DNA from 3 places in the Tepiditoga spiralis genome. Region 1 is predicted to be linked to each of the others. Evidence: riboswitches for the same ligand, from Rfam matches in the RefSeq annotation. Region 1 holds a riboswitch; each other region holds the start of a gene.
The links. A riboswitch is a leader RNA that binds a small molecule or an ion and turns the genes downstream of it on or off. The one in region 1 is predicted to bind cobalamin.

Region 1 (11,176 bases):
GAACTTCATTAACTATAAAAAATAATGAACTTTCTCCAGAACTTTCAAATCTTGGATATAATCTTGGACTTTATTGGGGATTTATGAAAGATGTTTCTATAATAAAATATATTAATTTTGGAATTGGTTTTGATTTAAATTATGATTTTAATAAATTTAATATACTTCCTGAATTTTTAGTAAAAAACAAACTCAGTTTTGATAAAACTTTAATGTATTTAAACTTCAAAATAAATAAAAATCTTAATTATGACATCAATGGTTATGTGAGTTTTGAATTCTAAGACGGCTTCTGCCGTCTTTTTTTGAAAGGAGTAATATATGTATAATATTTTAATAGTAGAAGATGATGCGTCTATTGCAAGGTTACTTGAATTAGAGTTACAACATGAAGGTTATAAAACATTAATTGCAAAAGATGGTGAAGAAGCTGTTGAGTTTTATGGAAATTTTAAGCCTGACGTGATATTATTAGACGTAATGCTTCCAATAAGGAATGGCTTCGAAATTGCAGAAATAATAAGAAATTATGATAAAGATGTTGGAATAATAATGTTAACTGCAAAAGGCGAGTTAGAAGATAAGGTAAATGGTTTAAAAAATGCAGATGATTATATAGTAAAACCTTTTGAAGTTGAAGAAGTTTTTGCAAGAATAGAATCTTTATTAAGACGCCTTGGAAAAACAAAAAATAGTATAAAAGCTGGAGATATAGAATTATTTCCAGAAAGAATGCAAGTTTTTATAAAAGGCAAAGAACTTCATTTAAGTTTAACTGAATTCAATATTTTAAAAACATTATTATTGAATAAAAATATCGTTGTTTCAAAAGAAAAAATTTTAGAAGAAGTTTGGGGATATGAAGATGAAAACCTAAATATAGTTGAGGTTTATGTTAATTATCTTAGAAAAAAACTTGGAGATTATGGAAAAAAAATAAAAACTGTGAGAGGTGTTGGATACGTTATCAGAGAAGATTAAATCTAGTGCTGTTTTAAATCAAGCAATATTTTTTACTATTATGGTTTTTATTATAATAACCATAATAACTTTTTCTATGAAAATTCTAGTATCAACAACAGCATTGCATGGATACTCAAAAGCTTTAATTAATCAAATAAATCCAAATAAAATACTAAAAAATGATGAAACTGATATATTTTCAAAATTTTTAGAAAATACAGATATAATAAAACGAAGTTTTATGGAAAATAAAATAGTAATATTGGATAACAAATTAATTAATGATCCTTACAAAATAATAGATGAAAACTTTAGAATACCTGGAACACCAGTAGCAATTAAAAAAAATGGAATATACTACATATTTGTAGGTTTACGACTATTTGACAACTCAAAGATGATAGTTGGAGGACCTTCACTTGAATTCACTGCAGTTATGGGAGCTTTTAATTATATATCAATTATAATATTAATATTTGGATTAATATTTTCAATAATAATTTCATATTTATTAGCAAAAAAATCTTTGAGTCCAACTATAAAAATTTCAAAAAAACTCTCTAAAATTAATATAGAAAATTTAGAAAGAGTTCCAGAACAAAAAACTATTGAATTTCAAGTATTAGCAAATCGATTAAACTCTATGTTAGACAGAATCGAACAAGGATATGAAATTCAAAAACAATTTGTTTCAGATGTTTCCCATGAACTAAGAACACCTTTGACAACATTAAATGGTTATATTAAAATGTTAAAGCGTTGGGGAAAAAATGATGAAAAATTATTAGAAGAATCAATAGAAAAAATTGAAACATCAACCAATTATTTAAAATCTATGATAGAAAAACTTCTAATTTTATCTAAACCAGACTTTAATCCTGAAATATCTATTTTTAATATTTCAGATGCAATTAAAGAAGTTTTAAAACTATATAACACTCAAGAAAGAAAATTTATAGAAAAAGGAACATCCTTTAATGTAGAAACATCCTTTGAATACTTAATTATAATACTTAAAACATTAATAGAAAATGCAGTAAAATATTCGGAAAAAGAAATAGAAATAATTTATGATAAAAATTCAATAATTATTAAAGATTTTGGTATTGGTATACCAGAAGATAAAGTTGAACATATATTTGAAAGATTTTATCAAGCTGATACTTCAAGAAAAGATTTTGGGCACGGATTAGGTCTTTCAATAGCAAAAAAATTATGTGAAAAATTAAATATCAAAATTGTAGCAAACTCAAAAATAAATGAAGGAAGTTCATTTAAACTTATGTTTGGAGGAAAAAATAGTGAAAATTGATATGGAATATACCTTAAACTATTTAAAAGAAATAATGAAAGTACATAGTCCATCTGGAGATACAGAAAAAGGCATAAAAAATGTAGAAGAAGAGTTTGATAAACTTAAAATATCTCATAAAAGAACTAAAAAAGGGGCTATTATAGCAACAATAAAAGGAAAAGATGATGAACATCATAAAACTATATCAGCTCATATAGATACACTTGGAGCCATGGTTAAAGAAATAAAAAATAACGGAAGATTAAAAATGGCGCAAATAGGAGGTTTTTCTTGGACTTCTGTTGAAGGAGAAAATGTTATAGTAAAAACATTAAATGGAGAAGAATATACAGGAACAATTTTATTTGATAAACAATCTGTACATATACATGGAATGATTCCTCGTGAAACAATTAGATCTGATGAAAATATGGAAATAAGATTAGATGAAGACGTAAAAAATAAAGATGACGTTTTAAAATTAGGAATTAATGTTGGAGACTTTGTTTACTGCGAAACAAGAACTACTATTACAAAAAATGGTTATATAAAATCAAGATATTTAGATGATAAAGCCGCCGTTGCAATAATTATGGGCATTTGTAAGTATATTAAGGATAATAATATAGAACCAAAATATACAACTCACTTTTTTATAAGTAATTATGAAGAAGTTGGTCATGGAATATCTGCTATTCCAGAAAAAACTGATGAATTTATTGCAATAGACATAGGAACGGTTGGACTCGGTCAAAACTCTGATGAATTTTCTGTTTGTATTTCAGCAAGAGATACATCGGGACCTTATGACTTTTCATTTAGAAAAAAATTACAAAAAATATGTGAAAAAAACAATATACAATATAAAGTAGACATGTATAATAGATATGGTTCTGATGCAAGCAAACTAGTTCATCAAGGTGTTGATGTAAATTATGCACTCCTTGGGCCTGGTGTAGATGCTACACATCATTATGAAAGAACTCATATAAAATCTTTAGATAATACTGCTAAACTCTTATTAAACTATATCGTTTAATTTAAATTAGAAGGTTTACACGTAATATAATCTTAGCAAATTAAAAATTATATAAATTTTAAAATAATTCATCTCATTTTATTACATGTATATATTACAAATAAATAATAAATTTAGAATTAAGGCATTTAGGAATTTGGTGAAAATCCAAAACGGTCCAGCCACCGTAACTGAGAACGAACACTACAAAATACCACTGAGAAATCGGGAAGGTGTAGTTAGTAGAATGATACAGAAGTCGGGAGACCTGTCTTAATTCAATTTTTATCTCAATTTCTTGGTTTGAATTGAGAAAAATTTTTATATGGAGGTATATTATGAAAAAAATTATTTTTAAAGAGTATTTTTTTGCAACTATTGGAGCTTTATTAACTGCATTTGGACTTGCTGTATTCTTAATGCCACATGATATAGCTTGTGGTGGAGCAAATGGTCTTGCAATTGTTTTAAACAGTGTAATTCATGTTCCAGTTGGTATATTGATGTATGGTGTCAATATTATTCTATTTATCCTTTCATTTATTTTTATAGGAAAAGAGTTTGGAGCAAAAAGTATATATTGTACTTTTATTCTTAACTTTTTTGTTGATATGTTTGATAGAATACTCCCTATACCAAAATACACTGGAAATGATATGTTTTTAGCTGTATTTTTTGGAGTTGTTATATCTGCTGCAGGTATGGCAATTACTTTTTCACAAAATGCATCAACAGGTGGAACTGACATAATTGCTAAAATATTTAATAAATATTTTGGACTTTCACTTGGTATAGGTCTTTTAATGTCTGATTTAATTATAGGTCTTCTTGCAGGAATTGCATATGATCCAACAGTTGGAATGTATTCTATTGTATCAGTTATTATAAATGGCTTAACAGTTGATTTCATTATTAGAGGAATAACAACAGATGTTACAATGATGATAATATCTGAAAAGAAAAAAGAAATATTAGAATATATCTTAAAAGATTTAGATAGAGGTGCATCACTTATAAACGCTGAAGGAGCTTATTCTGGACAAAAAAAACAATTTATATATGTAGCTTTAAGTAGAAGAGAAAAAAATGAAATGATACATAAAATTCAATCGATTGATCCAGATGCTTTCATAACTGTACAACCAATTTCTACGGTAATTGGATATGGTTTTAAAAACTTCAAACAAGTAATATAATTTTTTAATTTTTATCTTATACGACAAAAATATGCAAATTTGATAAATCAATTTGCATATTTTTTTATACTAAAAATTATTAAAAAATAGTAATAGTTGACAAAAAATTAAAAAAATGATATCATTCACTTAGTGAATGAATAATCGAGGTGTAATATGTTTAAATTTGAAGAATATTCTTTTTTTAATCCATCACCAAACTTTAGAGAAATGGTTCTTTTACAAATAATATCAAAGGATTCTAATGTATCTCAAGAAATACTTGCAAAAAATGCTGGAATAGCGCCGTCAATGGTAAATAGATACTTAAAAGAGTTTGAAGAAAAAAAGTACATAAACAAAGTTGGAAAAACGAGAAGAAGTATGCAGTATAAATTGACTGAAGATGGAATAAAGAGATTACAGTTTTTAATAGTTTCTTATACCAGCGAAGTATCGAAGATGTATGCAGAAACAAAAATATCTTTTGATGGTGTTTTATATCAAATAAAAAATAAATCTTTAAAGAACATATATTTATACGGTGCAGGTGTTGTTGGAGGAATACTTTTAAAAGTTTTAAATAGTGAAAACATAGAAATAAAAGGCTTTATAGATGAATCACCATTAAAAATAGGAGAAAAACTTTACAATATAAAAATTTTTTCTCCAGAATCAATGAAAAATAAAAATTATGATGCAATTATAATAGCTTCATTTAGACATTATGAAGAAATATTGAAAAAAGCAAAAAACTTTGGATTAAAAAATATACAAATTTTTAAAATAGACAATGAAGGAAAGGTTTCATTGAAGGAGGCTTAAATATGAAAGTACCACTTTTTGATATGACAAGGCAGTATGAAAAAATAAGAACTGAAGTTTTAAATACAATTGATGAGATTTTTAAAAGCGGAAAGGTTGTTCTTGGAAAACATGTAAAAAATTTAGAAGAAAATATAGAAAAATATATGAATGTTAAAAATGCAATTGGTGTTGCAAATGGTTCAGATGCACTTGTTATTGCTGTAAAAGCTTTAAATTTAAATCCTGGTGATTATGTAATAACAACACCTTACACATTTTTTGCAACTGCAAGTTGTATAGTTAGAAATGGATTAACTCCAATCTTTGTGGATATAGAAGAAAAATATTATAACATAGATTTAAATGAAGTAGAAAGAATTTTAAAAACACATCCACAAAAAGAAAAAATAAAGGCAATAATACCTGTTCATTTATTTGGAAAAACAGTTGATATGAAGAAGTTATTAGAACTCAAAGAAAAGTATAATTTAAAAGTAATAGAAGATACTGCACAAGCAATAGGAGCTGTTTGGTACGATGGAGACAAAAAGATATATGCAGGAACTGCAAGTGAGTTTGGAACTATATCATTTTTTCCAACAAAAAATCTTGGTGGATATGGTGATGGTGGAATGATTGTATCAAACAATGACGAACTCTCTCAAAAAGCAAAGTATTTGAGAGTTCACGGAGCATCAAAAAAGTACTATCATGATGAAGTTGGATTTAATTCAAGACTTGATGAAGTACAAGCAGCTATACTTGACATAAAATTAAAACAGTTAGATGAATACATAGAAAAAAGAATAAATGTAGCAAAAATATACAAAAAGCTATTTACAGAAAATGGACTAAATGAATACATAGAGTATCCAGAAGTATTTAAAGATAGAACGCACGTTTATCATCAATATGTTATAACTTTAAAGAGTGGAAATAGAGATGAACTATTTAAACATTTAAAAGAAAACGAAATTGGAACTTCAATATATTATCCAAAAGGACTTCATCTTCAAAAATGTTTTGAAGATCTCGGATATAAAGAAGGAGATTTTCCTATTACAGAAAAAGCGTGTAAAACAACAATAGCTCTTCCAATATTTCCAGAATTAACAGAAAAAGAGCAAGAACATGTTGTAAAAACAATAAAAAATTATTTTAAGGGGGAATAAAAGTGGCATTAATAGATAAAATAAATGATAAAACAGCAAAACTTGGAGTAATAGGTCTTGGATATGTTGGACTACCTCTTGCAGTAGAAAAAGCAAAGGCTGGATACAATGTAATTGGATTTGATGTTCAAGAAAGTAAAGTTAAGATGGTAAATGAAGGTATTAATTATATAGGTGATGTTGTAGACAGTGAATTAAAAGATTTAGTAAAAAATGGAAAAATAAAAGCAAGCACAAATTTTGATGAACTTGAAAGTTGTGATGCTGTTATGATATGTGTGCCAACACCACTCGATAAATTTAAACAACCAGATTTAACTTATGTTGAAGCATCAACAAGAGAAGTTGCAAAGAGAATTCACAAAGAAATGCTCGTTGTTTTAGAAAGTACAACTTATCCTGGAACAACTGAAGAAGTTATGCAACCAATACTTGAAGAAAGTGGATTAAAAGCAGGAGAAGATTTTTATCTTGCATTCAGTCCAGAAAGAGTGGATCCAGGAAATATAAGATTTAAAACTAAAAATACTCCTAAAGTAGTAGGAGGTGTATCAGAAGCTTCAACAAAAGTTGCAAAAGCTTTATATGAAAGTATATTAGATGCAGAAGTATTCTGTGTTTCTTCACCAAAAGAAGCTGAAATGGCAAAGATACTTGAAAATTCTTTTAGAATAGTAAATATAGCCTTTATAAATGAAATGGCAATAGTTGCAAAAAAAATGGGAATAAACTTGTGGGAAGTAATAGATGCAGCTGCAACAAAACCATTTGGATTCATGCCATTCTATCCAGGTCCAGGAGTTGGCGGTCACTGTATACCAATAGATCCATTTTATTTGACTTATAAAGCAAGAGAATACGATTATCATACAAGAATAATTGAGATGTCTGGAGAAATAAATGATTATATGCCAGAATACGTTGTAGAAAGAGTAATGGACTTGTTGAATGAAAATAAAAAGTGTATGAATGGCGCAAAGATAGTAATGCTTGGTATAGCATATAAAAATGATATAGATGATATGAGAGAATCTCCAGCATTAAAGGTTTTAGAACATCTTGAAAAGAAAAGAGCAGATGTTACAGTAGTTGACCCTTGGGTAGCTGAATTTAAATGGAATGGAGATACTGTAAAAACAGTTGAATTAACAGAAGAATTATTAAAAAATGCTGATGCAGTAGTTGTAACTACAGGTCACACAAATATAGACTACGACTTTGTTGCAAAAAATGCTAAAATAATCTTTGATACAAAAAATATAATGAAAAATGTAAAAGAAAATAGAGAAAAGATAGTTATATTATAGGGGGAAAAACATGCTAAGATGGGCAATAATAGGTTGTGGAAGAATAGCAACTAAAAAACATACAGAAGCAATAATAAACAATAAAGAAAATATAGAGTTAGTAGCTGTTGCAGATATAATAGAAGAAAGAGCAGAAACCCTTGCAAATATAATAAAAGATGCTGGACTAAAAAAACCAGAAATTTATACAGATTACAATGAAATATTAAAAAGAAAAGATATAGATGGAGTATCAATAACAACAGAAAGCGGAAAACACTATGAAATAGCAATGAAAGCTATGAACAATGAAAAACACGTTTTAACAGAAAAGCCTATGGCACTATCTACAAAACACATGGATGAAATGATAAAACTTTCAAAAGAAAAAAATTTAAAACTGGGAGTATGTTTTCAAAATAGATTCAATCCTCCCGTACAAGAACTTAGAAAGAAAATTGAAAATGGTGATTTTGGTGAGTTATTTCATGGTCAAATATCTATTAGATGGAATAGAAATAAAGATTATTATGAACAAGCAAAATGGAGAGGAACATGGGAGATGGATGGAGGAACTCTCATGAATCAATGTACTCATGGAATAGATTTACTAATATGGACCTTTGGTGGAGAAATAGAATCCATAACAGGAAGAATAGAAAACTTCAATCATGATTACAATGAAGCAGAAGATTTTGGAAGTGCAATAGTAAAATTTAAAAATGGTGGAGTTGGAATAATAGAAGGAACAGCAAATGTTTATCCAAAAAACTTAAATGAAACTTTATCGGTATTTGGTGAAAAAGGAAGCGTTGTTATAGGTGGTCTTGCAGTAAACAAAATAGAAACTTGGAAGTTTGAAAATGAAGATGGACATCCTTATCAATCATTGCCAGATCCAGATACTGTATATGGTGCAGGACACATTCCACTTTACAAAGATTTCATTGAAGCAATCAATGAAAATAGAAAACCATATGTTAGTGGAGAAGATGGGAAAAAAGCAGTTGAAGCTGTATTAGCAATTTATAAATCATCAAAAACAGGAAAGACTATAAACTTTCCATTTGAATTTTCATCAATAGAAATGAAAAAATAACAGACGTTGTCTGTTATTTTTTTTACTTATATCTATTATAAACTTGTTTATTATTATTCAATTACTCAATTGTGTTATAATAAAACAGAGGTGATCAAAATGAAAAAAGTACCATATGGACTTCAAAATTTTAAAAAAATACGAACTGAAAATTTTTACTATGTAGATAAAACTAAGTATATAGAAATAATTGAAGATATGCCAGAATCATATATATTATTTTTAAGGCCAAGAAAGTTTGGTAAAAGTTTGTGGCTCGACACTATGAGTAAGTACTACGATGTTAAGTACTCAGATGAGTTTGATACTATCTTTAAAGACTTATACATACAAAAACATCCAACACCTAAAAAAAATAGTTATCATATTTTAGAGTTTAATTTTTCTGGATTGAATACAGACAGTAAAGAAGAGTTGAAGTATGGATTTAAAGATGAAATTTATGAAAAATTAGATACTTTTATATATAAGTACAACTTAAATATTACATTAGACAAAAGTAAAAATGAACCTTCAGAACTTTTTAGAGAGTTTATAAACAAATATAACAAACTAAACTTAAAAACAAAAATATACTTATTAATAGATGAATACGACCACTTTGCAAATGAACTTTTGAGTTTTAAACTCGATGAATTTAAAAATATCGTCAGTAAAACAGGTTTTGTTAGAAAGTTTTATGAAGTAATAAAAGAAGGAACACGATCTGTTATAGACAGACTATTCATAACAGGAGTAGCACCAATAACCTTAGATAGTTTAACGAGTGGATTCAACATCTCAAAAAACATGTCAACAACTTTAGAATTAAATGAAATGATGGGATTCACTGAAAGTGAAGTCAAAGATATTCTGAAAGAATATCAAATAAATGATGATATTTTACAAGATATGAAGTTTAGCTACAATGGATACATGTTCAATAAACATGCAAAAAAAAAGGTTTATAACAGTGATATGGTCTTATACTTCATCTCTGAATACAACAGAGAAAAGAGAAAACCAGAAGATATAATAGATATGAATATAGCAAGTGACTATAAAAAAATACAAAATTTATTTAAACTTGGTGAAATCGTTGGAATAAATACAGAAAAAAATAGCCATGAAGTTGTAAATGAACTTTTGAATGAAATACTATTAAACTCAAAAACAGAAATAGAAGTATTAACACAAGCCTTTAACATGGAAAGAAAACTCGATATAAAAGATATAAAAACCTTACTCTTTTATTTAGGATTTTTAACCTTTGAAAAAGAAAACTTTTATACATACTTAAAGATACCAAACTATTCAATGAAAAAGTTATATTCAGAGTACTTTGTAGAATCAATAGAAGATAGAGCAAAGAGTTATATAAATACAGAAAAGTTAGAACTTGCAGTAAAAAGGATAGTAATAGATGGAAACATAAACCCATTTGCAAATGAAATAGAAAATGTATTGAAAAAACTATCAGACAGAGACTTTCAAAGCTTTAGTGAAAAACATATAAAGATGCTACTGTTTAGTTATTTAATCTTAACCCCCTGGGCATACGTTAAAAGCGAGTATCCAGTAGAAAGTGGATACATAGATTTAGCAATGTTTAAAAGATACGAAGAAGTACCCTACAATGCAATAATAGAATTAAAATACATAAAAAAGAAAGACTATACAGAAAAAATATATCAAGAAAAGATAAAAGAAGCAGTAAATCAAATAAAGAGATATGAAAAAACCATAAACAAAGAGTTCAATGGGCCATTAAAAAAAGTAGTGATGGTCTTTGTTGGAAGAGAATTAAAGTATCTTGATGAAGTTGAATAAATAACTCCTTATTATGGCACAATGTTGCTTTATACAATATAGTAAAAAAATAAGGAGGCTAATAATATGAAATTAAATGAAAAAATAGCAATTATAACTGGTGCATCAAGAGGTATAGGTTACGAAATAGCCAAAAAATTTGTAGAAAATGGTGCAAAAGTAATAGCTTTTGATGTTAATGAAGAAGGATTAAAGCAAGCAAAAAACACTTTAAATAATTACTATCCATATGTTGTTGATGTTACTGATTCTAAAAAAATAGATGAAACAGTAAAAAAAATTAACTCTGAATTTGGAAAAATAGATATATTAGTAAATAATGCCGGTGTAACTAAAGATACACTTCTTGTAATGATGAAAGAAGAAAACTTTGACTTTGTAGTCAATATAAACTTAAAAGGTGTTTTTTTAGTTACTAAATCTGTGGCAAAAGTTATGAGAAAACAAAAATCAGGAAATATAATAAATATTTCAAGTATAGTTGGAATTGAAGGAAACATAGGACAAACTAACTATGCTGCAACTAAAGCAGGGGTTATTGGAATGACAAAAA
Region 2 (11,176 bases), 970 kb from region 1:
TTAATTTTATTTGAAGATAGAATAATAGCTATACGTGATAAAAAAGGCTATAGACCTCTTTCTATTTATGAAGATGAATATGGTCATTATATTTCATCAGAAGATTGTGGTTTCAAGTTTTTAAACCCCAATTATAAAAAAATTCGTGAAATAAAACCAGGAGAAGCAGTTGAAATTTCAAAATATGAAGTAAAAAGCATACAACATGAAACAAATGAATATAAACATTGCTTTTTTGAACATGTTTATTTTGCAAGACCCGATTCAAATGTATTTGGAAGAAATGTTCATTTAATGCGTGAAAGACTCGGTCAACAATGTGCAATTGAAAATCCAGTTGATGCAGATATAGTTGTTCCAGTTATGGAGAGCGGTTTTTCTGGAGCATTGGGTTATTCAAAGATATCTGGAATACCAATAGAATTAGGATTAATGAAAAACAGATATATTGGAAGAACCTTTATAAACCCTGGACAAACCAATAGAGAAATAGGAGTAAGAAGAAAATTATCTCCAATAATTCAAGTTATAAAAAATAAAAGAATTGTATTAATAGATGATTCAATAGTAAGAGGAACTACCATGAAAAGAATTGTAGATATGTTAAAAGAAGCTGGTGCTAATGAAGTACATGTTAGAATTGCAAGTCCTGCTGTAAAAGATACATGTAGTTGGGGAGTAGATATACCCAATAAAAAAGATTTGATAGCACAAAAAAATATAGAAGATATAAAAAGTGAAATTCATGCCGATTCTCTTGGATATGTTTCATTGAATGGTGTAAAAGAAATTCTTGGATCAGAATATAAAAATTATTGTTTCTTTTGCTTTGGAGGTAAATAATGGATTATAAAAAAAGTGGAGTTAATATAGATAATGCTGATAAAATGTTAGAAAATATAAGCGAAGAACTTGGAGAAAACAAAGGCTTATATGGAGGAACATTCCCTATATATAAATACTTAAAAGATTATAATGAACCAGTTTTAGTATCTTCTACAGATGGTGTTGGTACAAAAATGATGTTATTAGAAGAAGAAAAACAATGGAATACAGCAGCTATAGATTTAATAGCCATGAATTTAAATGATTTAGTATGTATGGGAGCAAAACCATTATTTTTTATGGACTATTATGCAACAGGCAAATTAAACCCAATTGACGCATCAAACTTTGTTAAAGAACTTTCAAAAGAACTAAAAAAATTAGACTGTCAATTAATAGGTGGTGAAACAGCAGAATTACCTGGAATATTTTCAAAAGGAAAGGTTGACGTTGATGGATTTGTTGTTGGAATAGTAGAAAAAAACGAAATACTATCAAAAGAAAAAGTTAAAGAAAATGATATTTTAATTGCAATAAAATCAAATGGAGTACATTCAAATGGATTTTCACTTGTAAGAAAACTATTAGAAGAAAAAAAATTAAAATATTCTAAAAAAATAATAGCTCCAACTAAATTAATAGTAAAACAAACTTTAAAAATTAAAAATTATATACATGCTGCAGCACACATAACTGGTGGAGGAATAGAAGGAAATTTAATTAGAATAATACCTGAAGGATTAACTGCCAAAATAAATATGAATTGGAACTTACCAGAAATATTTGATGAAATAAGAGAAGCTGGAGTAAATATAGATGATATGTTAAAAACATTCAATATGGGAATTACTATTATTTATGCCGTTTCAAAAGAAAATGAAAAAATAGTTTTAGATGAATTAAAAAATATGGGCGAGGATCCCATAATATTAGGTAAAGTTGAAAAAGGAAGTATTGGAGTAGAAATAATAAGATGAAAAAAATAATTGTATTAGCCTCAGGAAATGGATCTAATTTTGAAGCCTTAAAAAACGAAAATATAAATATTACTCATTTAATATGCAATAAAAAAAATGCTTATGTAATTGAAAGAGCAAAAAAATTAAAAGTACCTTATACAATAATATCTGAAAAAAATAAAATAATATACAACAAAAAATTATTTGAAAAATTAAAAAACTTAAAATTTGATTTGATAGTATTAGCAGGATACATGAAAATATTACCTCCAGAAATAGTAAATTATTATAAGAATAAAATAGTAAATATACACCCATCATTATTACCAGCTTTTCCAGGGACACATTCTATTGAAAAAGCTTACAATTATGGAGTAAAATATACAGGGGTAACTATACATTATGTTGATGAAGGTATGGATACAGGAAAGATTATAGAACAAGAAATAATAAAAATAGATTATACAAAAAACATTGATGCCCTTGAAACTCAAATACACATAATAGAACACAAAATATACCCAAAAATAATTAAAAAACTATTGAATATTTGAATTGACAATAACGATTTTTTTTGTTAGAATAAGTTAAAAGTTAATATAAAATTTTTTAGGTGTCGTAAGACTTAAAAGAAAATTTGGTGTAAATCCAAAACGGTCCGGCCACTGTAAATAGCGACGAAAATCATTAAAAACCACTGGAATTTTTCTGGGAAGGTATGATTAGTAGGAAGAACTATAAGTCAGGAGAACTGCCTAAAAAATAAGTTTTTACTTTCTCCGGGAATAGAAAGTGAACAAATTTTTTAAATTAATTAAAAAATCCTGTTTTCGGAGTATCTGAATTCAGGAGTTTTTTTTACCTCTGTGTGATGTTGTGTGTTAAACGGGAGCAATGCTCCCGTTTATTTATTTTTTAATTATGGATTTATTGATGTATAATAGTAATAAGATTAAGGAGGTAATAATGATAAAACTTACTGAAAAAAATAAATTAAAAATATCCAAATGGTCTGGTGGAAAAACAACAGAATTAAAAATCTATCCAGAAAATTCAATTTATGAGAAAAGAAATTTTTTATGGAGAGTTAGTACAGCTACAGTTGAAACAGAAAAATCTAATTTTACAAAGTTATTAAAAATAAAAAGAATATTGATGATTTTAGAAGGAAAAATAAAATTAATTCATGAAAATCATTATGAAAAAATTTTATCTCAATATGAAAAAGATTCTTTTATGGGAGATTGGGAAACAAAAAGTTTTGGAAAAGTAACTGATTTTAATTTAATGCTTTCTAAAAATTTTGATGGAGATATAAAAAAAATTATTTTTAAAAACAAAAGTATTTCTAAAAAATTAGAAAAAAAAAATACATATATTTTTTATTCAAAAAATGGAAGGTTTGATTTTTATATAGAAAACAAAAAATATACACTAAATTCAGAAAATACTTTAGAAATAACTGACTTTGATGGAAAAATAATAATAGAAAAATATGAACAATCAACTTTAATATATGCAAAGGTTTTTAAAGTATGAGAATTTTAGTCGATGGTGATGCATGTCCAGTAAAAAATATAATAATAGAAATTGCTAAAAAATATAATATTGAAGTTATAATTTTTGCAAGTACTGATCATAATATAAATATTGATTATGCTAAAATAATAAAGGTAGCTCCAGGTAGAGATTCTGTTGACTTAGTTTTAATTAATTCATCAAAAGAAAAAGATATAGTTATTACAAATGATTATGGATTAGCTTCATTAGCATTATCAAAAAAAACTATTCCTATTAGTTTTAGTGGAATTATATTTAACGAATTTAATATTGATTCATTTTTAATGAGTAGATATCTTGGGGCAAAAAGTAGAAGAAGTGGAAAAAATATAAAAGGTCCTTCAAAAAGAACAAAAGAAGATGATATTAAATTTAAAAATTCTTTTCTAACAATTATAAAAAGGGGGATAAAAAATGAATACAAATGAAATTAATCTTTCAAACAGTGGATTAATACTATCTAAAATAGTACATGGAATGATGCGTTTGAACACATGGAACTATACAAAAAAAGAACTTTTAAAATTAATTGAAAAAGATATCGATATTGGAGTAACAACCTTTGATCATGCTGATATATATGGAAATTATACTTGTGAAAAAATCTTTGGAGAAGTTTTAAAAGATAAAAAAGATTTGAGAAGAAGAATACAGATAATTACAAAATGTGGCATTGTCCTTTCAAAAAAAAATCACATAAAGTACTATGATACAAGTAAAGAACACATAATAAAATCTGTAGAAACATCATTAAAAAACTTAAACACAGACTATATAGATTTATTATTAATACATCGTCCTGATCCTTTAATGAATCCTAATAAAGTTGCAGAAGCATTTAATGAATTAAAACGTGATGGAAAAGTACTACACTTTGGTGTTTCAAATTTCACATCACAACAATTTAAAATGATCGAATCAAGATTAAACTTTCCATTAATTACAAATCAAATTGAAGTATCACCATACAATCTTTCAAACTTTAAAAATGATGAAATTAATTTTTTAATGAAAAAAAGGGTAAATCCAATGGCATGGTCTCCTAATGCTGGAGGATTATTATTTAAACCCAATGATGAAAAAAGTAAAAAATTGAATAATGTATTAAATGAAGTAGCAAAAGAATTAAACTTAAATTCTATTGACAAAGTTATATATGCTTGGATTTTAAATCATCCAGCAGGTATTTTACCAATAATAGGAAGTGGAAAAGTAGAAAGATTAAAAATTGCAATTGATTCATTAAATATAAAATTAACAAAAGAACAATGGTTTAAAATTTATACAACTTCATTAGGTCATAATGTATATTAAAATGAAAGGTGATAAATAAAATGAAAAAATTTACTGAAAAATTATTAATAATTTTTGTATTAATAATCTCATTAGTTTCATTAATTAAAATTATATATCCATTTATAAATGATCAAGATGAAAATATAATTTATAACAGTGTACAAAAAATAAACAATTCGACAACAACAGATGATTTTTCTTTTGTTGTTATGGGAGACAATAAAAATTCAATCTCTACATTCAGTAAAATAATAAAAGATGTAAATAATGATGATTCAATAAAATTTATAATAAATACGGGAGATATGGTTTTTGATGGAAATCCAATAAAATATAGTTTTTTTATAAAACAAATAAAAACTTTAAACAAACCTTTTTTACCAGTATGTGGAAATCATGATGTAGCCGATGGTGGTACTGATAAATATAACATGTTGTTTGGACCATTATATTATTCATTTAATACAAAAAATTCATATTTTATTGTTTTAAATAATTCAAATGAAGAAAATATTGATTTGTGGCAAATGAAGTGGTTAATAAAAAAATTAAATGAATCAAAAAAATTTGATCATACTTTTATATTTATGCACGTACCAATATTTGATCCAAGAGTAAAAATGGAAAACCAACCTGGTCATTCAATGAAAAATCTAAACAATGCAAAAAAATTAATGAGTATATTAAAATCATATAAAATAGATAAAATATTTTTTGGACATATTCATGGATATTATAAAGGTAATTTTGAAGGAATACCTTATATAGTTACAGGTGGTGGTGGTGCAGAACTTGTTGGCAGTAACAAAAATCATGATTTTTACCATTATATAAAGGTTACAGTAAAAAACAATGATGTAACTTATGATGTACACAAATTAAATTCACCTGATTTTAATTTTATAGATAGAGTTGGTGCATTTTTATGGTTATATCTTTATGCATTTATAGCAATAAACTATTGGGCAATAATTTTTGCACTTTCAACACTTTTGATTTTAATAATATATTTGAAAAATATTAAGTCAAAAAATAATAAATAATATACAAAACTTTATAAAATAGAAGCGGCTTAGCCGCTTCTTTATTTTTTGTTAAATATATAATAATTTCTTTTTTTAAAAAAGAAAAGAGTCAACCGAAAAGGTTGACTCAAAGAAAAGTGGCGGGACAAAAACCTACTCTTGCACACACGAAGTGTACTACCATCGGCAGATAAAGGCTTAACGGCCAGGTTCGGAATGGATCTGGGTGGTTCCCCTTACCTTATCCTCGTCCCAAATTATTCACTCACTAGTGCATAAGAAAGTTTGTCCAAAGCCTCGGGTTATTAGTACCACTCGACTCAATACATCACTGCACTTACATCTGTGGCCTATCTATGTTCTAGTCTCGAACTACCCTTACCTCATAAATGAGCGGGAAGCCTTATCTTGGAGCCCGTTTCCCGCTTAGATGCTTTCAGCGGTTATCGGTCATGTACTTAGCTACTCAGCTCCTGCCATTTGCCTGACAGCTGATTCACCAGCGGTACACTCACTCCGGTCCTCTCGTACTAAGAGCAACCCTCCTCAAGCTTCCTACGCCCGCAGCAGATAGGGACCGAACTGTCTTACGACGTTCTGAACCCAGCTCACGTACCGCTTTAATGGGCGAACAGCCCAACCCTTGGGACCGACTTCAGCCCCAGGATGCGATGAGCCGACATCGAGGTGCCAAACAACGCCGTCGATATGAACTCTCGAGCGTCATTAGCCTGTTATCCCCAGGGTAACTTTTATCCGTTGATCGACCGCGCTTCCACTCGCCTCGGCCGGGTCACTAGGACCATGTTTCCATTCTGCTCGACCTGTCAGTCTCGCAGTCAAGCCGGCTTTTGCCCTTGCACTCACCGGTGGATTTCCAACCCACCTGAGCCGACCTTCGTACGCCTCCGTTACTCTTTAGGAGGCAACCGCCCCAGTCAAACTGCCCACCTAACGCTGTCCGGCTCATGCTCTTCACATTCCACCGTTAGTAAATCATTATAATGAGGGTGGTATCCCAACGTCGGCTCTAGAAAACCTTGCGATCTCCCTTCTTCGCCTCCCACCTATCCTGTACACATTATAACCATTTACAACGTCAGGCTACAGTAAAACTCCATGGGGTCTTTCCGTCTAACTGCGGGTTGTGGGCATCTTCACCCACTCTGTAATTTCGCCGGATCCTCTGTTGAGACAGCTCCCAGATCGTTACGCCATTCATGCAGGTCGGAACTTACCCGACAAGGAATTTCGCTACCTTAGGACCGTTATAGTTACGGCCGCCGTTTACCGGGGCTTCGTTTCGTAGCTCTCACCACTCCACTTAACCTTCCGGCACTGGGCAGGCGTCAGTCCATATACTTCCACTTTTTGTGTTCGCATAGACCTGTGTTTTTGGTAAACAGTCGCCTGGGACTTTCCACTTCGACTCTCAATCGCATTTTGCAACACCATCAAGAGCACCCCTTCTCCCGAAGTTACGGGGCTATTTTGCCTAGTTCCTTAACAGAGGTTATTCCGCTCCCCTTAGTTTTCTCAACCCGTCTACCTGTGTCGGTTTACGGAACGGTCAGTATTTCTCTCAAGCGATATACGAGGCTTTTCTTGGCAGTGTGACTCCTCCCCGTTAGACTTACGTCCTTCCCTTCACAGCTTTTCCTCCACAAGCGGTTTTCCCTACTCGTTTCTTCGGCTTTACTGCTTAGAAGACCTTGCAACTTGGTCTCGGCGATTCACCTCCTGCGTCCCCCCTTATATCTCGTTCATACTGGTACAGGACTCTTTACCTGTTTCCCATCGATTACCCCTTTCGGGTTCACCTTAGGCTCCGACTTACCCTGGGTGGACGACCCTTCCCCAGGTACCCTTAGACTTTCGGGGTGAATGATTCTCACATTCATTTCGCTACTCATGCCCGCATCCGCTCTTGTGTCTCGTCCAGCAAACCTTCCAGTTTACCTTCTCCCTACTACACAATGCTCTCCTACCAATTGGATTACTCCAATTCCGCAGCTTCGGTGTATGGCTTTAGCTCCGTTACATTTTCGGCGCATTGTTCTTCAACCAGTGAGCTGTTACGCACTCTTTAAAGGGTGGCTGCTTCTAAGCCAACCTCCTGGCTGTCTTCAGAACTTCACTACCTTTCACACTTAGCCATTTCTTCGGAACCTTAGCTGGCGGTCTGGGCTGTTTCCCTTTCGACCACGGAGCTTATCCCCCGTAGTCTGTCTCCCGACTATTCAGTATTGGTATTCGGAGTTTGACTGATTTCTGAGGTCGCCCCCATACGTCAATCAGTGCTCTACCCCCAATACTTTCTTTGTCGAGGCCGTGCCTACACACGTTTCGGAGAGAACCAGCTATCACCCAGTTCGATTAGCTTTTCACTGCTATCCACATGTCATCCGAAGATTTTTCACTACCTACCGGTTCGGTCCTCCACTTAGTTTTACCTAACTTTCAACCTGCACATGGATAGATCACTGGGCTTCGGGTCTATCGCATTTGACTTTCGCTCTTTTAAAACTCGGTTTCCCTTCGGCTTCGTCTCTTTCGACTTAACCTCGCCATATACGATAACTCGCGGGCACATTAATCAAAAGGCACACGGTCACTTCCGCTCCCGTTTCCTGTAGGCATACAGTTTCAGGTTCTCTTTCACTCCCCTCACGGGGTCCTTTTCACCTTTCCCTCACGGTACTATTCGCTATCGGTCGACCAGGAGTATTTAGCCTTGGAGAGTGGTCTCCCCTGATTCACGCAGGATTCCTCGTGTCCCACGCTACTTGGGATCAGCTTCGATTAGTTTACGAGTTTTCGTCTACAGGACTTTCACCTTCTTTGGTTTATCTTCCCATATACTTCGACTTCCTCTTTACCTATTCCCTCTATTTACAGTTCGAGTTAAGCTGTCCCTCTACCCCAAATTGACAACGGCTGTACCCTTTTACATCAATTTGGTTTGGGCTCTTCCCTTTTCGCTCGCCACTACTCAGGGAATCTCTTTGATTTCTTTTCCTCCAGCTACTATGATGTTTCACTTCGCTGGGTTCGCCTCCCTTTCGGGCTCTTCCGGGTTTCCCCATTCGGATATCTACGGTTCTTCGATTGCTTGCTTCTCCCCGTAGCTTTTCGCAGCTTGCCACGTCCTTCTTCGCCTCTGGTCGCCTAGGCATCCCCTGTATGCCCTTTTTACTTTGGACTTTCTTTCTTATGCACTTGTCAATGAACTTTTCTGAATGATTTCTTTGGTGGAGTGAAGGGGGCTCGAACCCCTGGCCTTCTGCTTGCAAAGCAGATGCTCTCCCAACTGAGCTACCACCCCGTTCTTTTGCTCACTCAATAATGGATAGAGGTAGTTGTTCTCCTTAGAAAGGAGGTGATCCAGGCGCACCTTCCGGTACACCTACCTTGTTACGACTTCGCCCCCCTCACTAGCTCCACCCTCGATGCATCCGTTCCTTGCGGTTACAGCATCCATCTTCGGGCGTTTCCAACTCGGGTGGCGTGACGGGCGGTGTGTACAAGACCCGAGAACGTATTCACCGCAGTTTGGCTGACCTGCGATTACTAGCGATTCCGGTTTCATGCAGGCGGGTTTCAGCCTGCAATCCGAATTGAGGTACAGTTTGTGAGATTTGCTCCACTTCTCAGCTTCGCTTCCCTCTGTCCGTACCATTGTAGCACGTGTGTCGCCCAGAACATAAGGGGCACGCTTACCTGACGTCATCCCCTCCTTCCTCCGTCTCGTCGACGGCTGTCCCATTAGAGTAGCCCATCTTCACATGCTGGCAACTAATGGCAGGGGTTGCGCTCGTTGCGGGACTTAACCCAACACCTCACGGCACGAGCTGACGACGGCCGTGCACCACCTGTGTGAGACTCCTTTCTTGCGAAAGTTAGTAGTATCTCTACTACCTTATCTCCATGTCAATTCCTGGTAAGGTTCTTCGGTTAGCTTCGAATTAAACCACATGCTCCACCGCTTGTGCGGGTCCCCGTCAATTCCTTTGAGTTTCATCCTTGCGGACGTACTCCCCAGGCGGTTCACTTATCGCGTTTGCTTCAGCACGGAACTTTGACATCCCACACCTAGTGAACATCGTTTACGGCTAGGACTACCCGGGTATCTAATCCGGTTCGCTCCCCTAGCTTTCGAACCTCAGCGTCAGGATTACTCCAGAAAACCGACTTCTCCACTGGCCTTCTTACCAATATCTACGGATTTCACCCCTACTCTGGTAATTCCGTCTTCCTCTAGTATCCTCAAGTTATACAGTTTCAAGCGCTGTTCCACCGTTGAGCAGTGACATTTCACACCTGACTTACATAACCGCCTACGTTCCCTTTACGCCCAGTGATTCCGGGCAACGCTCGCCCCCTACGTCTTACCGCGGCTGCTGGCACGTAGTTAGCCGGGGCTTTTCTTTACATACCTTCCTTGTACTGTCCCCAGTACTTTATATTCTGTAAATTCAGAAGTTTACATCCCGAAGGACTTCTTCCTTCACGCGGCATCGCTGGATCAGACTTCCGTCCATTGTCCAAAATTCCCCACTGCTGCCTCCCGTAGGAGTAGGGTCCGTCTCTCAGTTCCCTTGTGGCCGTTCGTGCTCTCACACCGGCTACCCGTCGTCGGCTTGGTGATCTTTTACTTCACCAACTACCTGATGGGACGCAGGCTCGTCCTTTGGCGCTTCTCTTCCTTTCCTCTCTCGAGCTTATCCGGTTTTACCTACAGTTTCCCATAGCTATCCCAGTCCAAAGGGTTGATTCCTACGCGTTACTCACCCGTTCGCCACTAATACTCTCCACCGAAGTGGATTTCTTCGTTCGACTTGCATGTGTTAGGCGTGCCGCCAGCGTTCACCCTGAGCCAGGATCAAACCCTCCATTCGAATGGTTTGATTCTCACTCTAGTTTTTTCTTACTAGCGTCTTTTCTTTCGAAAAGTTTTATTTACTACCTCTATCCATTTTTCAATGAGCTTGTTTCTCCTTCGCTTGCTTTTCCCTCAGCGACTTAATCATTCTATCACTTTCTCTTCTTTTTGTCAATTACATTTCTTTTAACCTTTTTTCAACGTCGTGTTAATCCATTATTTTTCTATTTATTTATTCGCTTTATATCCTTTTTTTCTTTGTTTTTTTTTAATTATTGTATATAATATAAATAAATTCATATCTATAAAAACTTATTTTAAATTATTATATATATAATTTTATGATATAATATGTTATAGTATTTTAAATTTTTTATAAGGAGGATTTTTATGCAAAATTTTGTTATTGGATTAATATTTTTTGCCTTAGTTTTAATTCTGTACCTTATTTTTTTTAAAAAAGATCCTATAAAAATTAAAAAAGCTGCAAAAAAAGGATCTAAAAATTTAATTCAAAATTCTATTCGTATCTTTTCAGTTTTTTTAATTTTGGGAATTTTACAAAGTTTTCTTTCTAAAGAATCTGTTGGAAATTTTCTACTTAATTTTTCTAACATAAAGGGAATTTT
Region 3 (11,176 bases), 1.1 Mb from region 1:
GAGTTTTTTTATAATGTAATAAATAGTATTTTCTAATTTTGTTTAGTGATAAAAGATTTAAAATTATCAAAAGTCAGAGATTCAAAAGGATCAATAACCCCCCCCCGAAAAGACCTCGTCCCTTCAAAGGGACATTTGAAAACAAAAAAAGTTCTCGTCCTATCCTGCAAACCAACTAACCAACAAACCAAAAATTAATTTCCGCGTAAAAAAACACCTCCAAAGTAGACAGTATAATTAATAAAACACTGAACTACAAGGAGATGTTTTATTACTAATGAAAATGGAGATAATTAAATTTTTAATTTGTATTTTAATTATTTTTTATCCTAATGCATTATCTAAAACCATCATTAATAAAAATCCAAAAATCAATGAAAAGGTTGCAATTCTTTCATATCCATGAGAATGTGTTTCAGGAATTATTTCATCACTTATAACATAAAGCATTGCACCTGCAGCAAATGATAAGAAAAGTGGTAATGCTGGAGCCATGATTACAACGAGAGCTGCGCCAAGAATACCACCAATAGGTTCAACAACTCCAGTTAAAAAAGACCACCAAAATGCTTGCTTTTTGGAGTAACCAGCCTTTAAAAAAGAAACAGCAGTAGCAGTACCTTCAGGTATGTTTTGAATACCAATAGCTAAAGCAACGACTATACCATTTTTTATCATTCCACCACCAAAACTAACTCCAACAGCCATTCCTTCAGGAAAATTATGAAGGGTAATGGCAATTACAAAGAGCCATACTTTTTTTACAACATCAATATTTGGTCCTTCATGACCTTTTAAAAAATGTTCATGAGGAGAGAAAGTATCAAATAGCTCTAATACTACTGCACCTGCAATTATTCCAATAACTGTAATAGTTATTCCACCAGTATTTATTGATGGAACTATTAGTGAAAACATTGTAGCAGCAAGCATTATTCCAGCAGCAAATCCTAAAAAAGCATCTAAGGATTTTTCGGAAAGTTGTTTTTTAAAAAAGAAAACAGGTATAGCGCCAATTGAAGTTGCAAGTCCTGCTATTAAACTTGCTATACTTCCATACCAAAATATTTGACTTCCTGTCATAAAATCACCTCTTTTTTTGTTTTAATTTATATTAATTATAAACTTCATTTTTAAAATTGAAGTTACAAAAATAATTTTTTAATATTTGTAGTATAATGATATTAGTATAAATAAAAAAGGAGTATTAAGACATGGAAGAAAAAATTTTGGATAAAGTATATAAAATAATGAATGAAGTGTATCCAGAACATTATAATGATAACTTTATTTCAAATAAACAAATTTACATAGAAAAATTTGATAAAGTTTTTGAAGAAATAGAAATTATTTATAATGAAAAAGATAAATATAATCTTCATTGGGCATATAAAAATGCACAAGAAAAATTTAATGAAGCTTTTTTTGACATTATGGATGAACATATAAAACCTGAAATTTCAAAATATAAAGATAAAATTCAAGATGAACAAATTTTGCGTATAAAAAAGATAAGCCTTAAAATGAAGAAAAAATTAAAAAGAAGGTTTGAAATATTTTCAATAGCTTCTTCTTTTGTTTTTTTTATAGATGTTTTATTTTCTATTATTTTAATATTAATTATATCCAAACTCACTAATCAAGGAAAAAGTATAATAAATTCTGCTACATTGAGTTCGTTATTTATTGCCTTTATGGCTTTTTCAAAGATTACAATAAATAAATTTTTAATATCACCAAAAGTTAAAAAATTTGGTTGGAATATGTATAAAAAAAGCATTAATAAATATAAAAAAATTTTAGCAGTTCTTATTTCTATTTTAATTAGTATAGAAGATTCTATTTCAAAAGATATGGGTAAAGATGAAATAAAGTTAATATTAAAAAAAGTAATTTCTTTAAAAAATAAAAAATTAAAATAATTTTAAGAAATTTATATTATAATAAACTTAGTATTATAATAATTTGAGGTGATCTAAATATAATGGAAGAGAAAACAATTGAACTTTTATTAAATAAGTATGATGAAATGAAACCTATTTATGAAGCTTTTACTAAACACATGGATTCTCTTATAAGAAGTATATTAAAACAAAATGGATTTACAGATGAACCTGGTGGAGGAATAAATTTTATAAAGAGTAGAGTAAAAAGTAAAAAGAGTTTTGAAAAAAAACTTAGAAAAAAATCTTATAAGTATAATTTGTTGGAAGATGTAACAGATATGACTGGAATAAGAATAGTTGCTTATCTTGAAAGTGATGTAAATAAAATATCTAAGGTTTTACATGAAGAATTTAATATAGACGAAGAAAACTCAGTAGATAAAAGAAAAATTTTAGAAGCGGATAAATTTGGTTATAAGTCAGTTCATTATGTTGTGAGTTTGGACGAAAAAAGATTAAGCCTTCCTGAAAATAGTTTATATAGAAATTTAAAAGCAGAAATTCAAATTAGGTCTACACTGCAACATGCATGGGCAGAAATAGAACATGATATTTCATATAAATCGAGAAGATATGTTCCATATGAAATAAAAAGAGAGTTTGCAAGACTTGCGGGCCTTTTGGAGATAGCGGATAGAGAATTTGAAAATATAAAAGTAAACTTTGATAAGTATATAGAAAATTTACCAAATAGACTTAAAAATGATCCTGAAAATGTTATGATTGATGAACTATCATTAGAAACATATATAAAAACAGATAAAGATTTTAATGATTTTGAAACAAAGTTGCTGGATAAAATAGGAAGTGCTTCTACGGGATTTATAAATTTACCATTATTAAGAGATATTTTAAAAAATATAGATATAAGAACTATAAAAGATTTAAAAGATGAATTTGAAAAAATAAAAGATGAAATACTAAACTTCATTTATGTTTGGAAGAATCAAATTACAACTGATATGAGTAATCCTTATTTATCACAATTTTTGAATCAAAATACTTTTTATAAAGGAGAATCATTATATTATATGGTTATAGTTTATGCATTTAAATATAAAAAATTTAATTTAAAAAATTTTTTAAATCCTCAAAGTATAATGGGATATTTTGAAGATGAACTTGAAAAAAATAATTTACCAAATAAAATATAAATTGACTTATAAAATATCATTATTTAAAAAGAAAAAACAAAAACACACGAACAAGTGGAAAAGGGTAAGATAAAAAAAACAAAAAAGTAAAAGAAAAGCAATTGACAAAAGAAGGAGAAAGTGATAAAATGATTGAGTCGCTGAGGGAAAAGCAAGCGAAGGAGAAAGAAGCTCATTGAAAAATGGATAGAGGTAGTAAAATAAAACTTTTCGAAAGAAAAGGACGCTAGTAAGAAAGAACTAGAGTGAGAATCAAACCATTCGAATGGAGGGTTTGATCCTGGCTCAGGGTGAACGCTGGCGGCACGCCTAACACATGCAAGTCGAACGAAGAAATCCACTTCGGTGGAGAGTATTAGTGGCGAACGGGTGAGTAACGCGTAGGAATCAACCCTTTGGACTGGGATAGCTATGGGAAACTGTAGGTAAAACCGGATAAGCTCGAGAGAGGAAAGGAAGAGAAGCGCCAAAGGACGAGCCTGCGTCCCATCAGGTAGTTGGTGAAGTAAAAGATCACCAAGCCGACGACGGGTAGCCGGTGTGAGAGCACGAACGGCCACAAGGGAACTGAGAGACGGACCCTACTCCTACGGGAGGCAGCAGTGGGGAATTTTGGACAATGGACGGAAGTCTGATCCAGCGATGCCGCGTGAAGGAAGAAGTCCTTCGGGATGTAAACTTCTGAATTTACAGAATATAAAGTACTGGAGACAGTACAAGGAAGGTATGTAAAGAAAAGCCCCGGCTAACTACGTGCCAGCAGCCGCGGTAAGACGTAGGGGGCGAGCGTTGCCCGGAATCACTGGGCGTAAAGGGAACGTAGGCGGTTATGTAAGTCAGGTGTGAAATGTCACTGCTCAACGGTGGAACAGCGCTTGAAACTGTATAACTTGAGGATACTAGAGGAAGACGGAATTACCAGAGTAGGGGTGAAATCCGTAGATATTGGTAAGAAGGCCAGTGGAGAAGTCGGTTTTCTGGAGTAATCCTGACGCTGAGGTTCGAAAGCTAGGGGAGCGAACCGGATTAGATACCCGGGTAGTCCTAGCCGTAAACGATGTTCACTAGGTGTGGGATGTCAAAGTTCCGTGCTGAAGCAAACGCGATAAGTGAACCGCCTGGGGAGTACGTCCGCAAGGATGAAACTCAAAGGAATTGACGGGGACCCGCACAAGCGGTGGAGCATGTGGTTTAATTCGAAGCTAACCGAAGAACCTTACCAGGAATTGACATGGAGATAAGGTAGTAGAGATACTACTAACTTTCGCAAGAAAGGAGTCTCACACAGGTGGTGCACGGCCGTCGTCAGCTCGTGCCGTGAGGTGTTGGGTTAAGTCCCGCAACGAGCGCAACCCCTGCCATTAGTTGCCAGCATGTGAAGATGGGCTACTCTAATGGGACAGCCGTCGACGAGACGGAGGAAGGAGGGGATGACGTCAGGTAAGCGTGCCCCTTATGTTCTGGGCGACACACGTGCTACAATGGTACGGACAGAGGGAAGCGAAGCTGAGAAGTGGAGCAAATCTCACAAACTGTACCTCAATTCGGATTGCAGGCTGAAACCCGCCTGCATGAAACCGGAATCGCTAGTAATCGCAGGTCAGCCAAACTGCGGTGAATACGTTCTCGGGTCTTGTACACACCGCCCGTCACGCCACCCGAGTTGGAAACGCCCGAAGATGGATGCTGTAACCGCAAGGAACGGATGCATCGAGGGTGGAGCTAGTGAGGGGGGCGAAGTCGTAACAAGGTAGGTGTACCGGAAGGTGCGCCTGGATCACCTCCTTTCTAAGGAGAACAACTACCTCTATCCATTATTGAGTGAGCAAAAGAACGGGGTGGTAGCTCAGTTGGGAGAGCATCTGCTTTGCAAGCAGAAGGCCAGGGGTTCGAGCCCCCTTCACTCCACCAAAGAAATCATTCAGAAAAGTTCATTGACAAGTGCATAAGAAAGAAAGTCCAAAGTAAAAAGGGCATACAGGGGATGCCTAGGCGACCAGAGGCGAAGAAGGACGTGGCAAGCTGCGAAAAGCTACGGGGAGAAGCAAGCAATCGAAGAACCGTAGATATCCGAATGGGGAAACCCGGAAGAGCCCGAAAGGGAGGCGAACCCAGCGAAGTGAAACATCATAGTAGCTGGAGGAAAAGAAATCAAAGAGATTCCCTGAGTAGTGGCGAGCGAAAAGGGAAGAGCCCAAACCAAATTGATGTAAAAGGGTACAGCCGTTGTCAATTTGGGGTAGAGGGACAGCTTAACTCGAACTGTAAATAGAGGGAATAGGTAAAGAGGAAGTCGAAGTATATGGGAAGATAAACCAAAGAAGGTGAAAGTCCTGTAGACGAAAACTCGTAAACTAATCGAAGCTGATCCCAAGTAGCGTGGGACACGAGGAATCCTGCGTGAATCAGGGGAGACCACTCTCCAAGGCTAAATACTCCTGGTCGACCGATAGCGAATAGTACCGTGAGGGAAAGGTGAAAAGGACCCCGTGAGGGGAGTGAAAGAGAACCTGAAACTGTATGCCTACAGGAAACGGGAGCGGAAGTGACCGTGTGCCTTTTGATTAATGTGCCCGCGAGTTATCGTATATGGCGAGGTTAAGTCGAAAGAGACGAAGCCGAAGGGAAACCGAGTTTTAAAAGAGCGAAAGTCAAATGCGATAGACCCGAAGCCCAGTGATCTATCCATGTGCAGGTTGAAAGTTAGGTAAAACTAAGTGGAGGACCGAACCGGTAGGTAGTGAAAAATCTTCGGATGACATGTGGATAGCAGTGAAAAGCTAATCGAACTGGGTGATAGCTGGTTCTCTCCGAAACGTGTGTAGGCACGGCCTCGACAAAGAAAGTATTGGGGGTAGAGCACTGATTGACGTATGGGGGCGACCTCAGAAATCAGTCAAACTCCGAATACCAATACTGAATAGTCGGGAGACAGACTACGGGGGATAAGCTCCGTGGTCGAAAGGGAAACAGCCCAGACCGCCAGCTAAGGTTCCGAAGAAATGGCTAAGTGTGAAAGGTAGTGAAGTTCTGAAGACAGCCAGGAGGTTGGCTTAGAAGCAGCCACCCTTTAAAGAGTGCGTAACAGCTCACTGGTTGAAGAACAATGCGCCGAAAATGTAACGGAGCTAAAGCCATACACCGAAGCTGCGGAATTGGAGTAATCCAATTGGTAGGAGAGCATTGTGTAGTAGGGAGAAGGTAAACTGGAAGGTTTGCTGGACGAGACACAAGAGCGGATGCGGGCATGAGTAGCGAAATGAATGTGAGAATCATTCACCCCGAAAGTCTAAGGGTACCTGGGGAAGGGTCGTCCACCCAGGGTAAGTCGGAGCCTAAGGTGAACCCGAAAGGGGTAATCGATGGGAAACAGGTAAAGAGTCCTGTACCAGTATGAACGAGATATAAGGGGGGACGCAGGAGGTGAATCGCCGAGACCAAGTTGCAAGGTCTTCTAAGCAGTAAAGCCGAAGAAACGAGTAGGGAAAACCGCTTGTGGAGGAAAAGCTGTGAAGGGAAGGACGTAAGTCTAACGGGGAGGAGTCACACTGCCAAGAAAAGCCTCGTATATCGCTTGAGAGAAATACTGACCGTTCCGTAAACCGACACAGGTAGACGGGTTGAGAAAACTAAGGGGAGCGGAATAACCTCTGTTAAGGAACTAGGCAAAATAGCCCCGTAACTTCGGGAGAAGGGGTGCTCTTGATGGTGTTGCAAAATGCGATTGAGAGTCGAAGTGGAAAGTCCCAGGCGACTGTTTACCAAAAACACAGGTCTATGCGAACACAAAAAGTGGAAGTATATGGACTGACGCCTGCCCAGTGCCGGAAGGTTAAGTGGAGTGGTGAGAGCTACGAAACGAAGCCCCGGTAAACGGCGGCCGTAACTATAACGGTCCTAAGGTAGCGAAATTCCTTGTCGGGTAAGTTCCGACCTGCATGAATGGCGTAACGATCTGGGAGCTGTCTCAACAGAGGATCCGGCGAAATTACAGAGTGGGTGAAGATGCCCACAACCCGCAGTTAGACGGAAAGACCCCATGGAGTTTTACTGTAGCCTGACGTTGTAAATGGTTATAATGTGTACAGGATAGGTGGGAGGCGAAGAAGGGAGATCGCAAGGTTTTCTAGAGCCGACGTTGGGATACCACCCTCATTATAATGATTTACTAACGGTGGAATGTGAAGAGCATGAGCCGGACAGCGTTAGGTGGGCAGTTTGACTGGGGCGGTTGCCTCCTAAAGAGTAACGGAGGCGTACGAAGGTCGGCTCAGGTGGGTTGGAAATCCACCGGTGAGTGCAAGGGCAAAAGCCGGCTTGACTGCGAGACTGACAGGTCGAGCAGAATGGAAACATGGTCCTAGTGACCCGGCCGAGGCGAGTGGAAGCGCGGTCGATCAACGGATAAAAGTTACCCTGGGGATAACAGGCTAATGACGCTCGAGAGTTCATATCGACGGCGTTGTTTGGCACCTCGATGTCGGCTCATCGCATCCTGGGGCTGAAGTCGGTCCCAAGGGTTGGGCTGTTCGCCCATTAAAGCGGTACGTGAGCTGGGTTCAGAACGTCGTAAGACAGTTCGGTCCCTATCTGCTGCGGGCGTAGGAAGCTTGAGGAGGGTTGCTCTTAGTACGAGAGGACCGGAGTGAGTGTACCGCTGGTGAATCAGCTGTCAGGCAAATGGCAGGAGCTGAGTAGCTAAGTACATGACCGATAACCGCTGAAAGCATCTAAGCGGGAAACGGGCTCCAAGATAAGGCTTCCCGCTCATTTATGAGGTAAGGGTAGTTCGAGACTAGAACATAGATAGGCCACAGATGTAAGTGCAGTGATGTATTGAGTCGAGTGGTACTAATAACCCGAGGCTTTGGACAAACTTTCTTATGCACTAGTGAGTGAATAATTTGGGACGAGGATAAGGTAAGGGGAACCACCCAGAACCATTCCGAACCTGGCCGTTAAGCCTTTATCTGCCGATGGTAGTACACTTCGTGTGTGCAAGAGTAGGTTTTTGTCCCGCCACTTTTCTTTGAGTCAACCTTTTCGGTTGACTCTTTTCTTTTTTTTAAATTATAAAGTAATCATTATTTTAATTTCATATTCTATTATATATATAATATGATATTTTATTAATTTTTGATAAATTTATTAAAAATAATTAAAACTTTATTATTAAATAATTTGTTTGATTTTTAGTAAGCTCAAACAAATTCAAGAAATATAGCTTTTATTGTTTTTAATTATTATTAATTAGAATTGACAGCTAATCTTTTTTTTGTTAGAATGAATTAGAAAATTTAATATCGAACTTTTTAGGTGTCTAAATAAAATTAGACTTAAAAGAGAATTTGGTGAAAATCCAAAACGGTCCGGCCACTGTAAGCAGGGACGAAAATCATAAAATGCCACTGGTTTTATCTGGGAAGGTATGATGAGTAGGAAGATCTGTAAGTCAGGAGAACTGCCTAAATAGTAGTTGTTTTTACTTTCTCCGGGAATAGAAAGTAGGAGTTTTTTATATAAAAAATAAAAAGCATCGTTTTCTGGAGAAGACGATGCTTTTTTTTGGAGGTAATATGTTAAATCCAAAGGAAATTGAAAACAAAAGTTTTAAAATAATTGAAAATTTAATGAGGGAAAGAGGAAGTTTAAAGAATTTTTCTGGACCTAAATTGTCTGTTGTAAAACGTGTTATTCATACAACTGGTGATCCTAAAATAGGAGAAAGTTTATATTTTTCTAATAATTTTTATGAAGGTTTTAAAAAAGCTTTTAAAAAAAGAGTGATTGTTACTGATGTTAAGATGGTTGCTGCGGGAATTTCAAAAAGAATTTTTAAAGATTTAAAGGTAGAAACTTATATATCAGATAAAGATGTTTCTGAAAAGGCAAAGAGTATGAAAGTTTCAAGGTCTTATATTTCAATGGAGAAGGCTTTAAATAATAATTATAAATTATTTGCAATTGGGAATGCTCCTACTGCTTTAAGAAAATTAATTGAATACAAGGATATTGATTTTATAGTAGGAGTTCCTGTTGGATTTGTTGGAGCTGCTGAATGGAAAAATGAGTTAATAAAATCTAAAATTCCCTGTATAACTTTACCTGGAAGACAAGGTGGAAGTAATATAGCTGCAGCAATTATAAATGCATTAATGAAGGAGTTAAAGAGTGAATTGGTATATTAATGTAAATGGAAAAAAGCTAAGAAGAGGTTTTACTACTGGTACTGCAGCGACTGCTGCTTTAAAGGCTTCTGTTTTATGGCAAATAACTGGAAATATACCAAAATTTGTGGATTTACTTTTACCCAATGGTTTTAATATTAAAATAAGAATAGAAAATGGAAAAATAATTAATAATAAATACTTTTGTATGGTAAAAAAAGATTCTGGTGATGATATTGATATTACAAATAATTCAATTATATTTTCTGCATCAGTATTCAAAAAAAAAGGATATAAATTTTTTTCTGCAGGAGGAGTTGGAATAATTACAAAAGATGGTTTGAAAATAAAAAAAGGAGAACCTGCAATAAATCCCGTTCCAAGAAAAATGATGATAGATGTTTTAAAAAGTTTCAATATAAATGGTTCAGACATATATGTTGGAGTAGAAAATGGAAAAGAATTAGCAAAGCAGACTTTTAATAAAAGATTGGGAATAGTGAATGGAATTTCAATAATTGGTACTAGTGGAATGATAGAACCAATGAGTGAAGAAGCTTGGAAAAATTCTTTATTACCTCAAATGGATGTTATAAGAAAAGAATATGAAGAAATAGTATTTGTTTTAGGTGGAAGAGGAGAAAGTAATTATAAAAAAAACTTTGGTGATAAGAAAAATATAGTATTATGTGGCAATTATTTTGGTTTTTCAATAAAAGAAGCAAAAAAAAGAAAGTTCAATAAAATACATATTTCTGGAAGTTTTCAAAAAATAATAAAGTTAGCTGCTGGAAATTTTAACACAGATAGTAGAGTTAGTGGGAGTATGAATGAAATTCTTGCTTTATATACAATTATTTATATGAAAAAATATGATGAAAATATTATAAGTTCAATATTAAAGTTAAACCCTGTTTCTCAAATAATAGATTTTTATGAAAAAAATAAAATTGATTATAATGGTATATTCAAGTTAATAGTTAATGCAATAATAAAAAAGTTAAAAGAATTTCAAGATGCAGAGTATAGAGTAACTCTTTTTTATAAAACAAATGTACTACAAGATGGAGGTTATAAATGATTTATATAATAGGAACTCAAATTAATGAATATGAAAAAATGAGTGTAGAAGCTATAAATATAATAAAAAATTCTGATTTTTTTGTTGGTTTTAAACATTCTTTATCTACTGCAAGAAAAATTAATGAATTTGCAAAGTATAGAGAATTAGAAATAAGAGATTCTTTACTAAATGAAAGAATTACTGAAATGATTGAAGAGTTAAGAAAATATAAAAATTCAGTTTTATGTGTTGCAGGTAATCCTTTAATATTTAGTTATGCAAAAAAAATAATGGAAAAATTAAATAAAGATGAATATGTTATACTTCCAACTCCTTCATCAGTTATATATTTATGTGCAAAACATAAGATATGGGTAAATGATATGGTTTTGGTTAGTGGACATAATGCTGAAGATATTTTGACGCCGCAAACAGAAACAATAAAGTATTTAAATGCTGGAAAGCCTGTTGGATACTTTGTAAAAAATCTCGATGATTATTATAATTTAATGAAAAGATTAAAAAACATTAATTGTAGAGTATATGGTGGATATGAACTTGGAACTAAAAAAGAGTATTTATTTTCTTTTATTCCAAATGAATTTATTCAATTAAAAAAGGGAAGATTAATTTTATTTATAAAACCTTTAGAAAAAAATTTTTTTAATATGTTTCCAAAAAATGAGGAATTGAATGTAAAAAATATTCCAGTTTCAAGAGATTGGTCAAGGGCTTTAATAATAAATAGTATGAATTTAAAGTATGATCAAATAGTTTGGGATTTAGGAAGTGGAAGTGGTGCAACTTCAATTTGGATTTCAAGTTTGTTGGGAAATAAAGGAAGGG

Region 2: linked by a shared signal. The riboswitch ahead of IGS63_RS06910 (HutD family protein) and the one ahead of IGS63_RS02270 (YitT family protein) in region 1 are both predicted to bind cobalamin.
Region 3: linked by a shared signal. The riboswitch ahead of IGS63_RS08940 (precorrin-8X methylmutase) and the one ahead of IGS63_RS02270 (YitT family protein) in region 1 are both predicted to bind cobalamin.

Annotation. Positions count from the first base shown of each region.
Region 1 covers NZ_AP018712.1:509,371-520,546, forward strand. The annotation lists gene IGS63_RS02250 (type II secretion system protein D) at 1-284, shown strand, start outside; gene IGS63_RS02255 (response regulator transcription factor) at 322-981, shown strand; gene IGS63_RS02260 (sensor histidine kinase) at 956-2,275, shown strand; gene IGS63_RS02265 (M42 family metallopeptidase) at 2,265-3,296, shown strand; cobalamin riboswitch at 3,402-3,565, shown strand; gene IGS63_RS02270 (YitT family protein) at 3,614-4,471, shown strand; gene IGS63_RS02275 (winged helix-turn-helix transcriptional regulator) at 4,628-5,275, shown strand; gene IGS63_RS02280 (DegT/DnrJ/EryC1/StrS family aminotransferase) at 5,278-6,429, shown strand; gene IGS63_RS02285 (nucleotide sugar dehydrogenase) at 6,432-7,736, shown strand; gene IGS63_RS02290 (Gfo/Idh/MocA family protein) at 7,747-8,814, shown strand; gene IGS63_RS02295 (AAA family ATPase) at 8,914-10,623, shown strand; gene fabG (3-oxoacyl-[acyl-carrier-protein] reductase) at 10,690-11,176, shown strand, end outside.
Region 2 covers NZ_AP018712.1:1,484,089-1,495,264, reverse strand. The annotation lists gene purF (amidophosphoribosyltransferase) at 1-843, shown strand, start outside; gene purM (phosphoribosylformylglycinamidine cyclo-ligase) at 843-1,802, shown strand; gene purN (phosphoribosylglycinamide formyltransferase) at 1,799-2,338, shown strand; cobalamin riboswitch at 2,379-2,557, shown strand; gene IGS63_RS06910 (HutD family protein) at 2,751-3,323, shown strand; gene IGS63_RS06905 (YaiI/YqxD family protein) at 3,320-3,772, shown strand; gene IGS63_RS06900 (aldo/keto reductase) at 3,759-4,658, shown strand; gene IGS63_RS06895 (metallophosphoesterase family protein) at 4,679-5,683, shown strand; rRNA gene rrf (5S ribosomal RNA) at 5,806-5,920, opposite strand; rRNA gene IGS63_RS06885 (23S ribosomal RNA) at 5,951-8,868, opposite strand; tRNA gene IGS63_RS06880 (tRNA-Ala) at 8,915-8,990, opposite strand; rRNA gene IGS63_RS06875 (16S ribosomal RNA) at 9,038-10,563, opposite strand; gene IGS63_RS06870 (hypothetical protein) at 10,938-11,176, shown strand, end outside.
Region 3 covers NZ_AP018712.1:1,910,346-1,921,521, reverse strand. The annotation lists gene IGS63_RS08975 (ZIP family metal transporter) at 325-1,083, opposite strand; gene IGS63_RS08970 (hypothetical protein) at 1,215-1,922, shown strand; gene IGS63_RS08965 (GTP pyrophosphokinase) at 1,985-3,100, shown strand; rRNA gene IGS63_RS08960 (16S ribosomal RNA) at 3,363-4,888, shown strand; tRNA gene IGS63_RS08955 (tRNA-Ala) at 4,936-5,011, shown strand; rRNA gene IGS63_RS08950 (23S ribosomal RNA) at 5,058-7,975, shown strand; rRNA gene rrf (5S ribosomal RNA) at 8,006-8,120, shown strand; cobalamin riboswitch at 8,398-8,583, shown strand; gene IGS63_RS08940 (precorrin-8X methylmutase) at 8,677-9,288, shown strand; gene cbiD (cobalt-precorrin-5B (C(1))-methyltransferase CbiD) at 9,272-10,348, shown strand; gene IGS63_RS08930 (SAM-dependent methyltransferase) at 10,345-11,176, shown strand, end outside.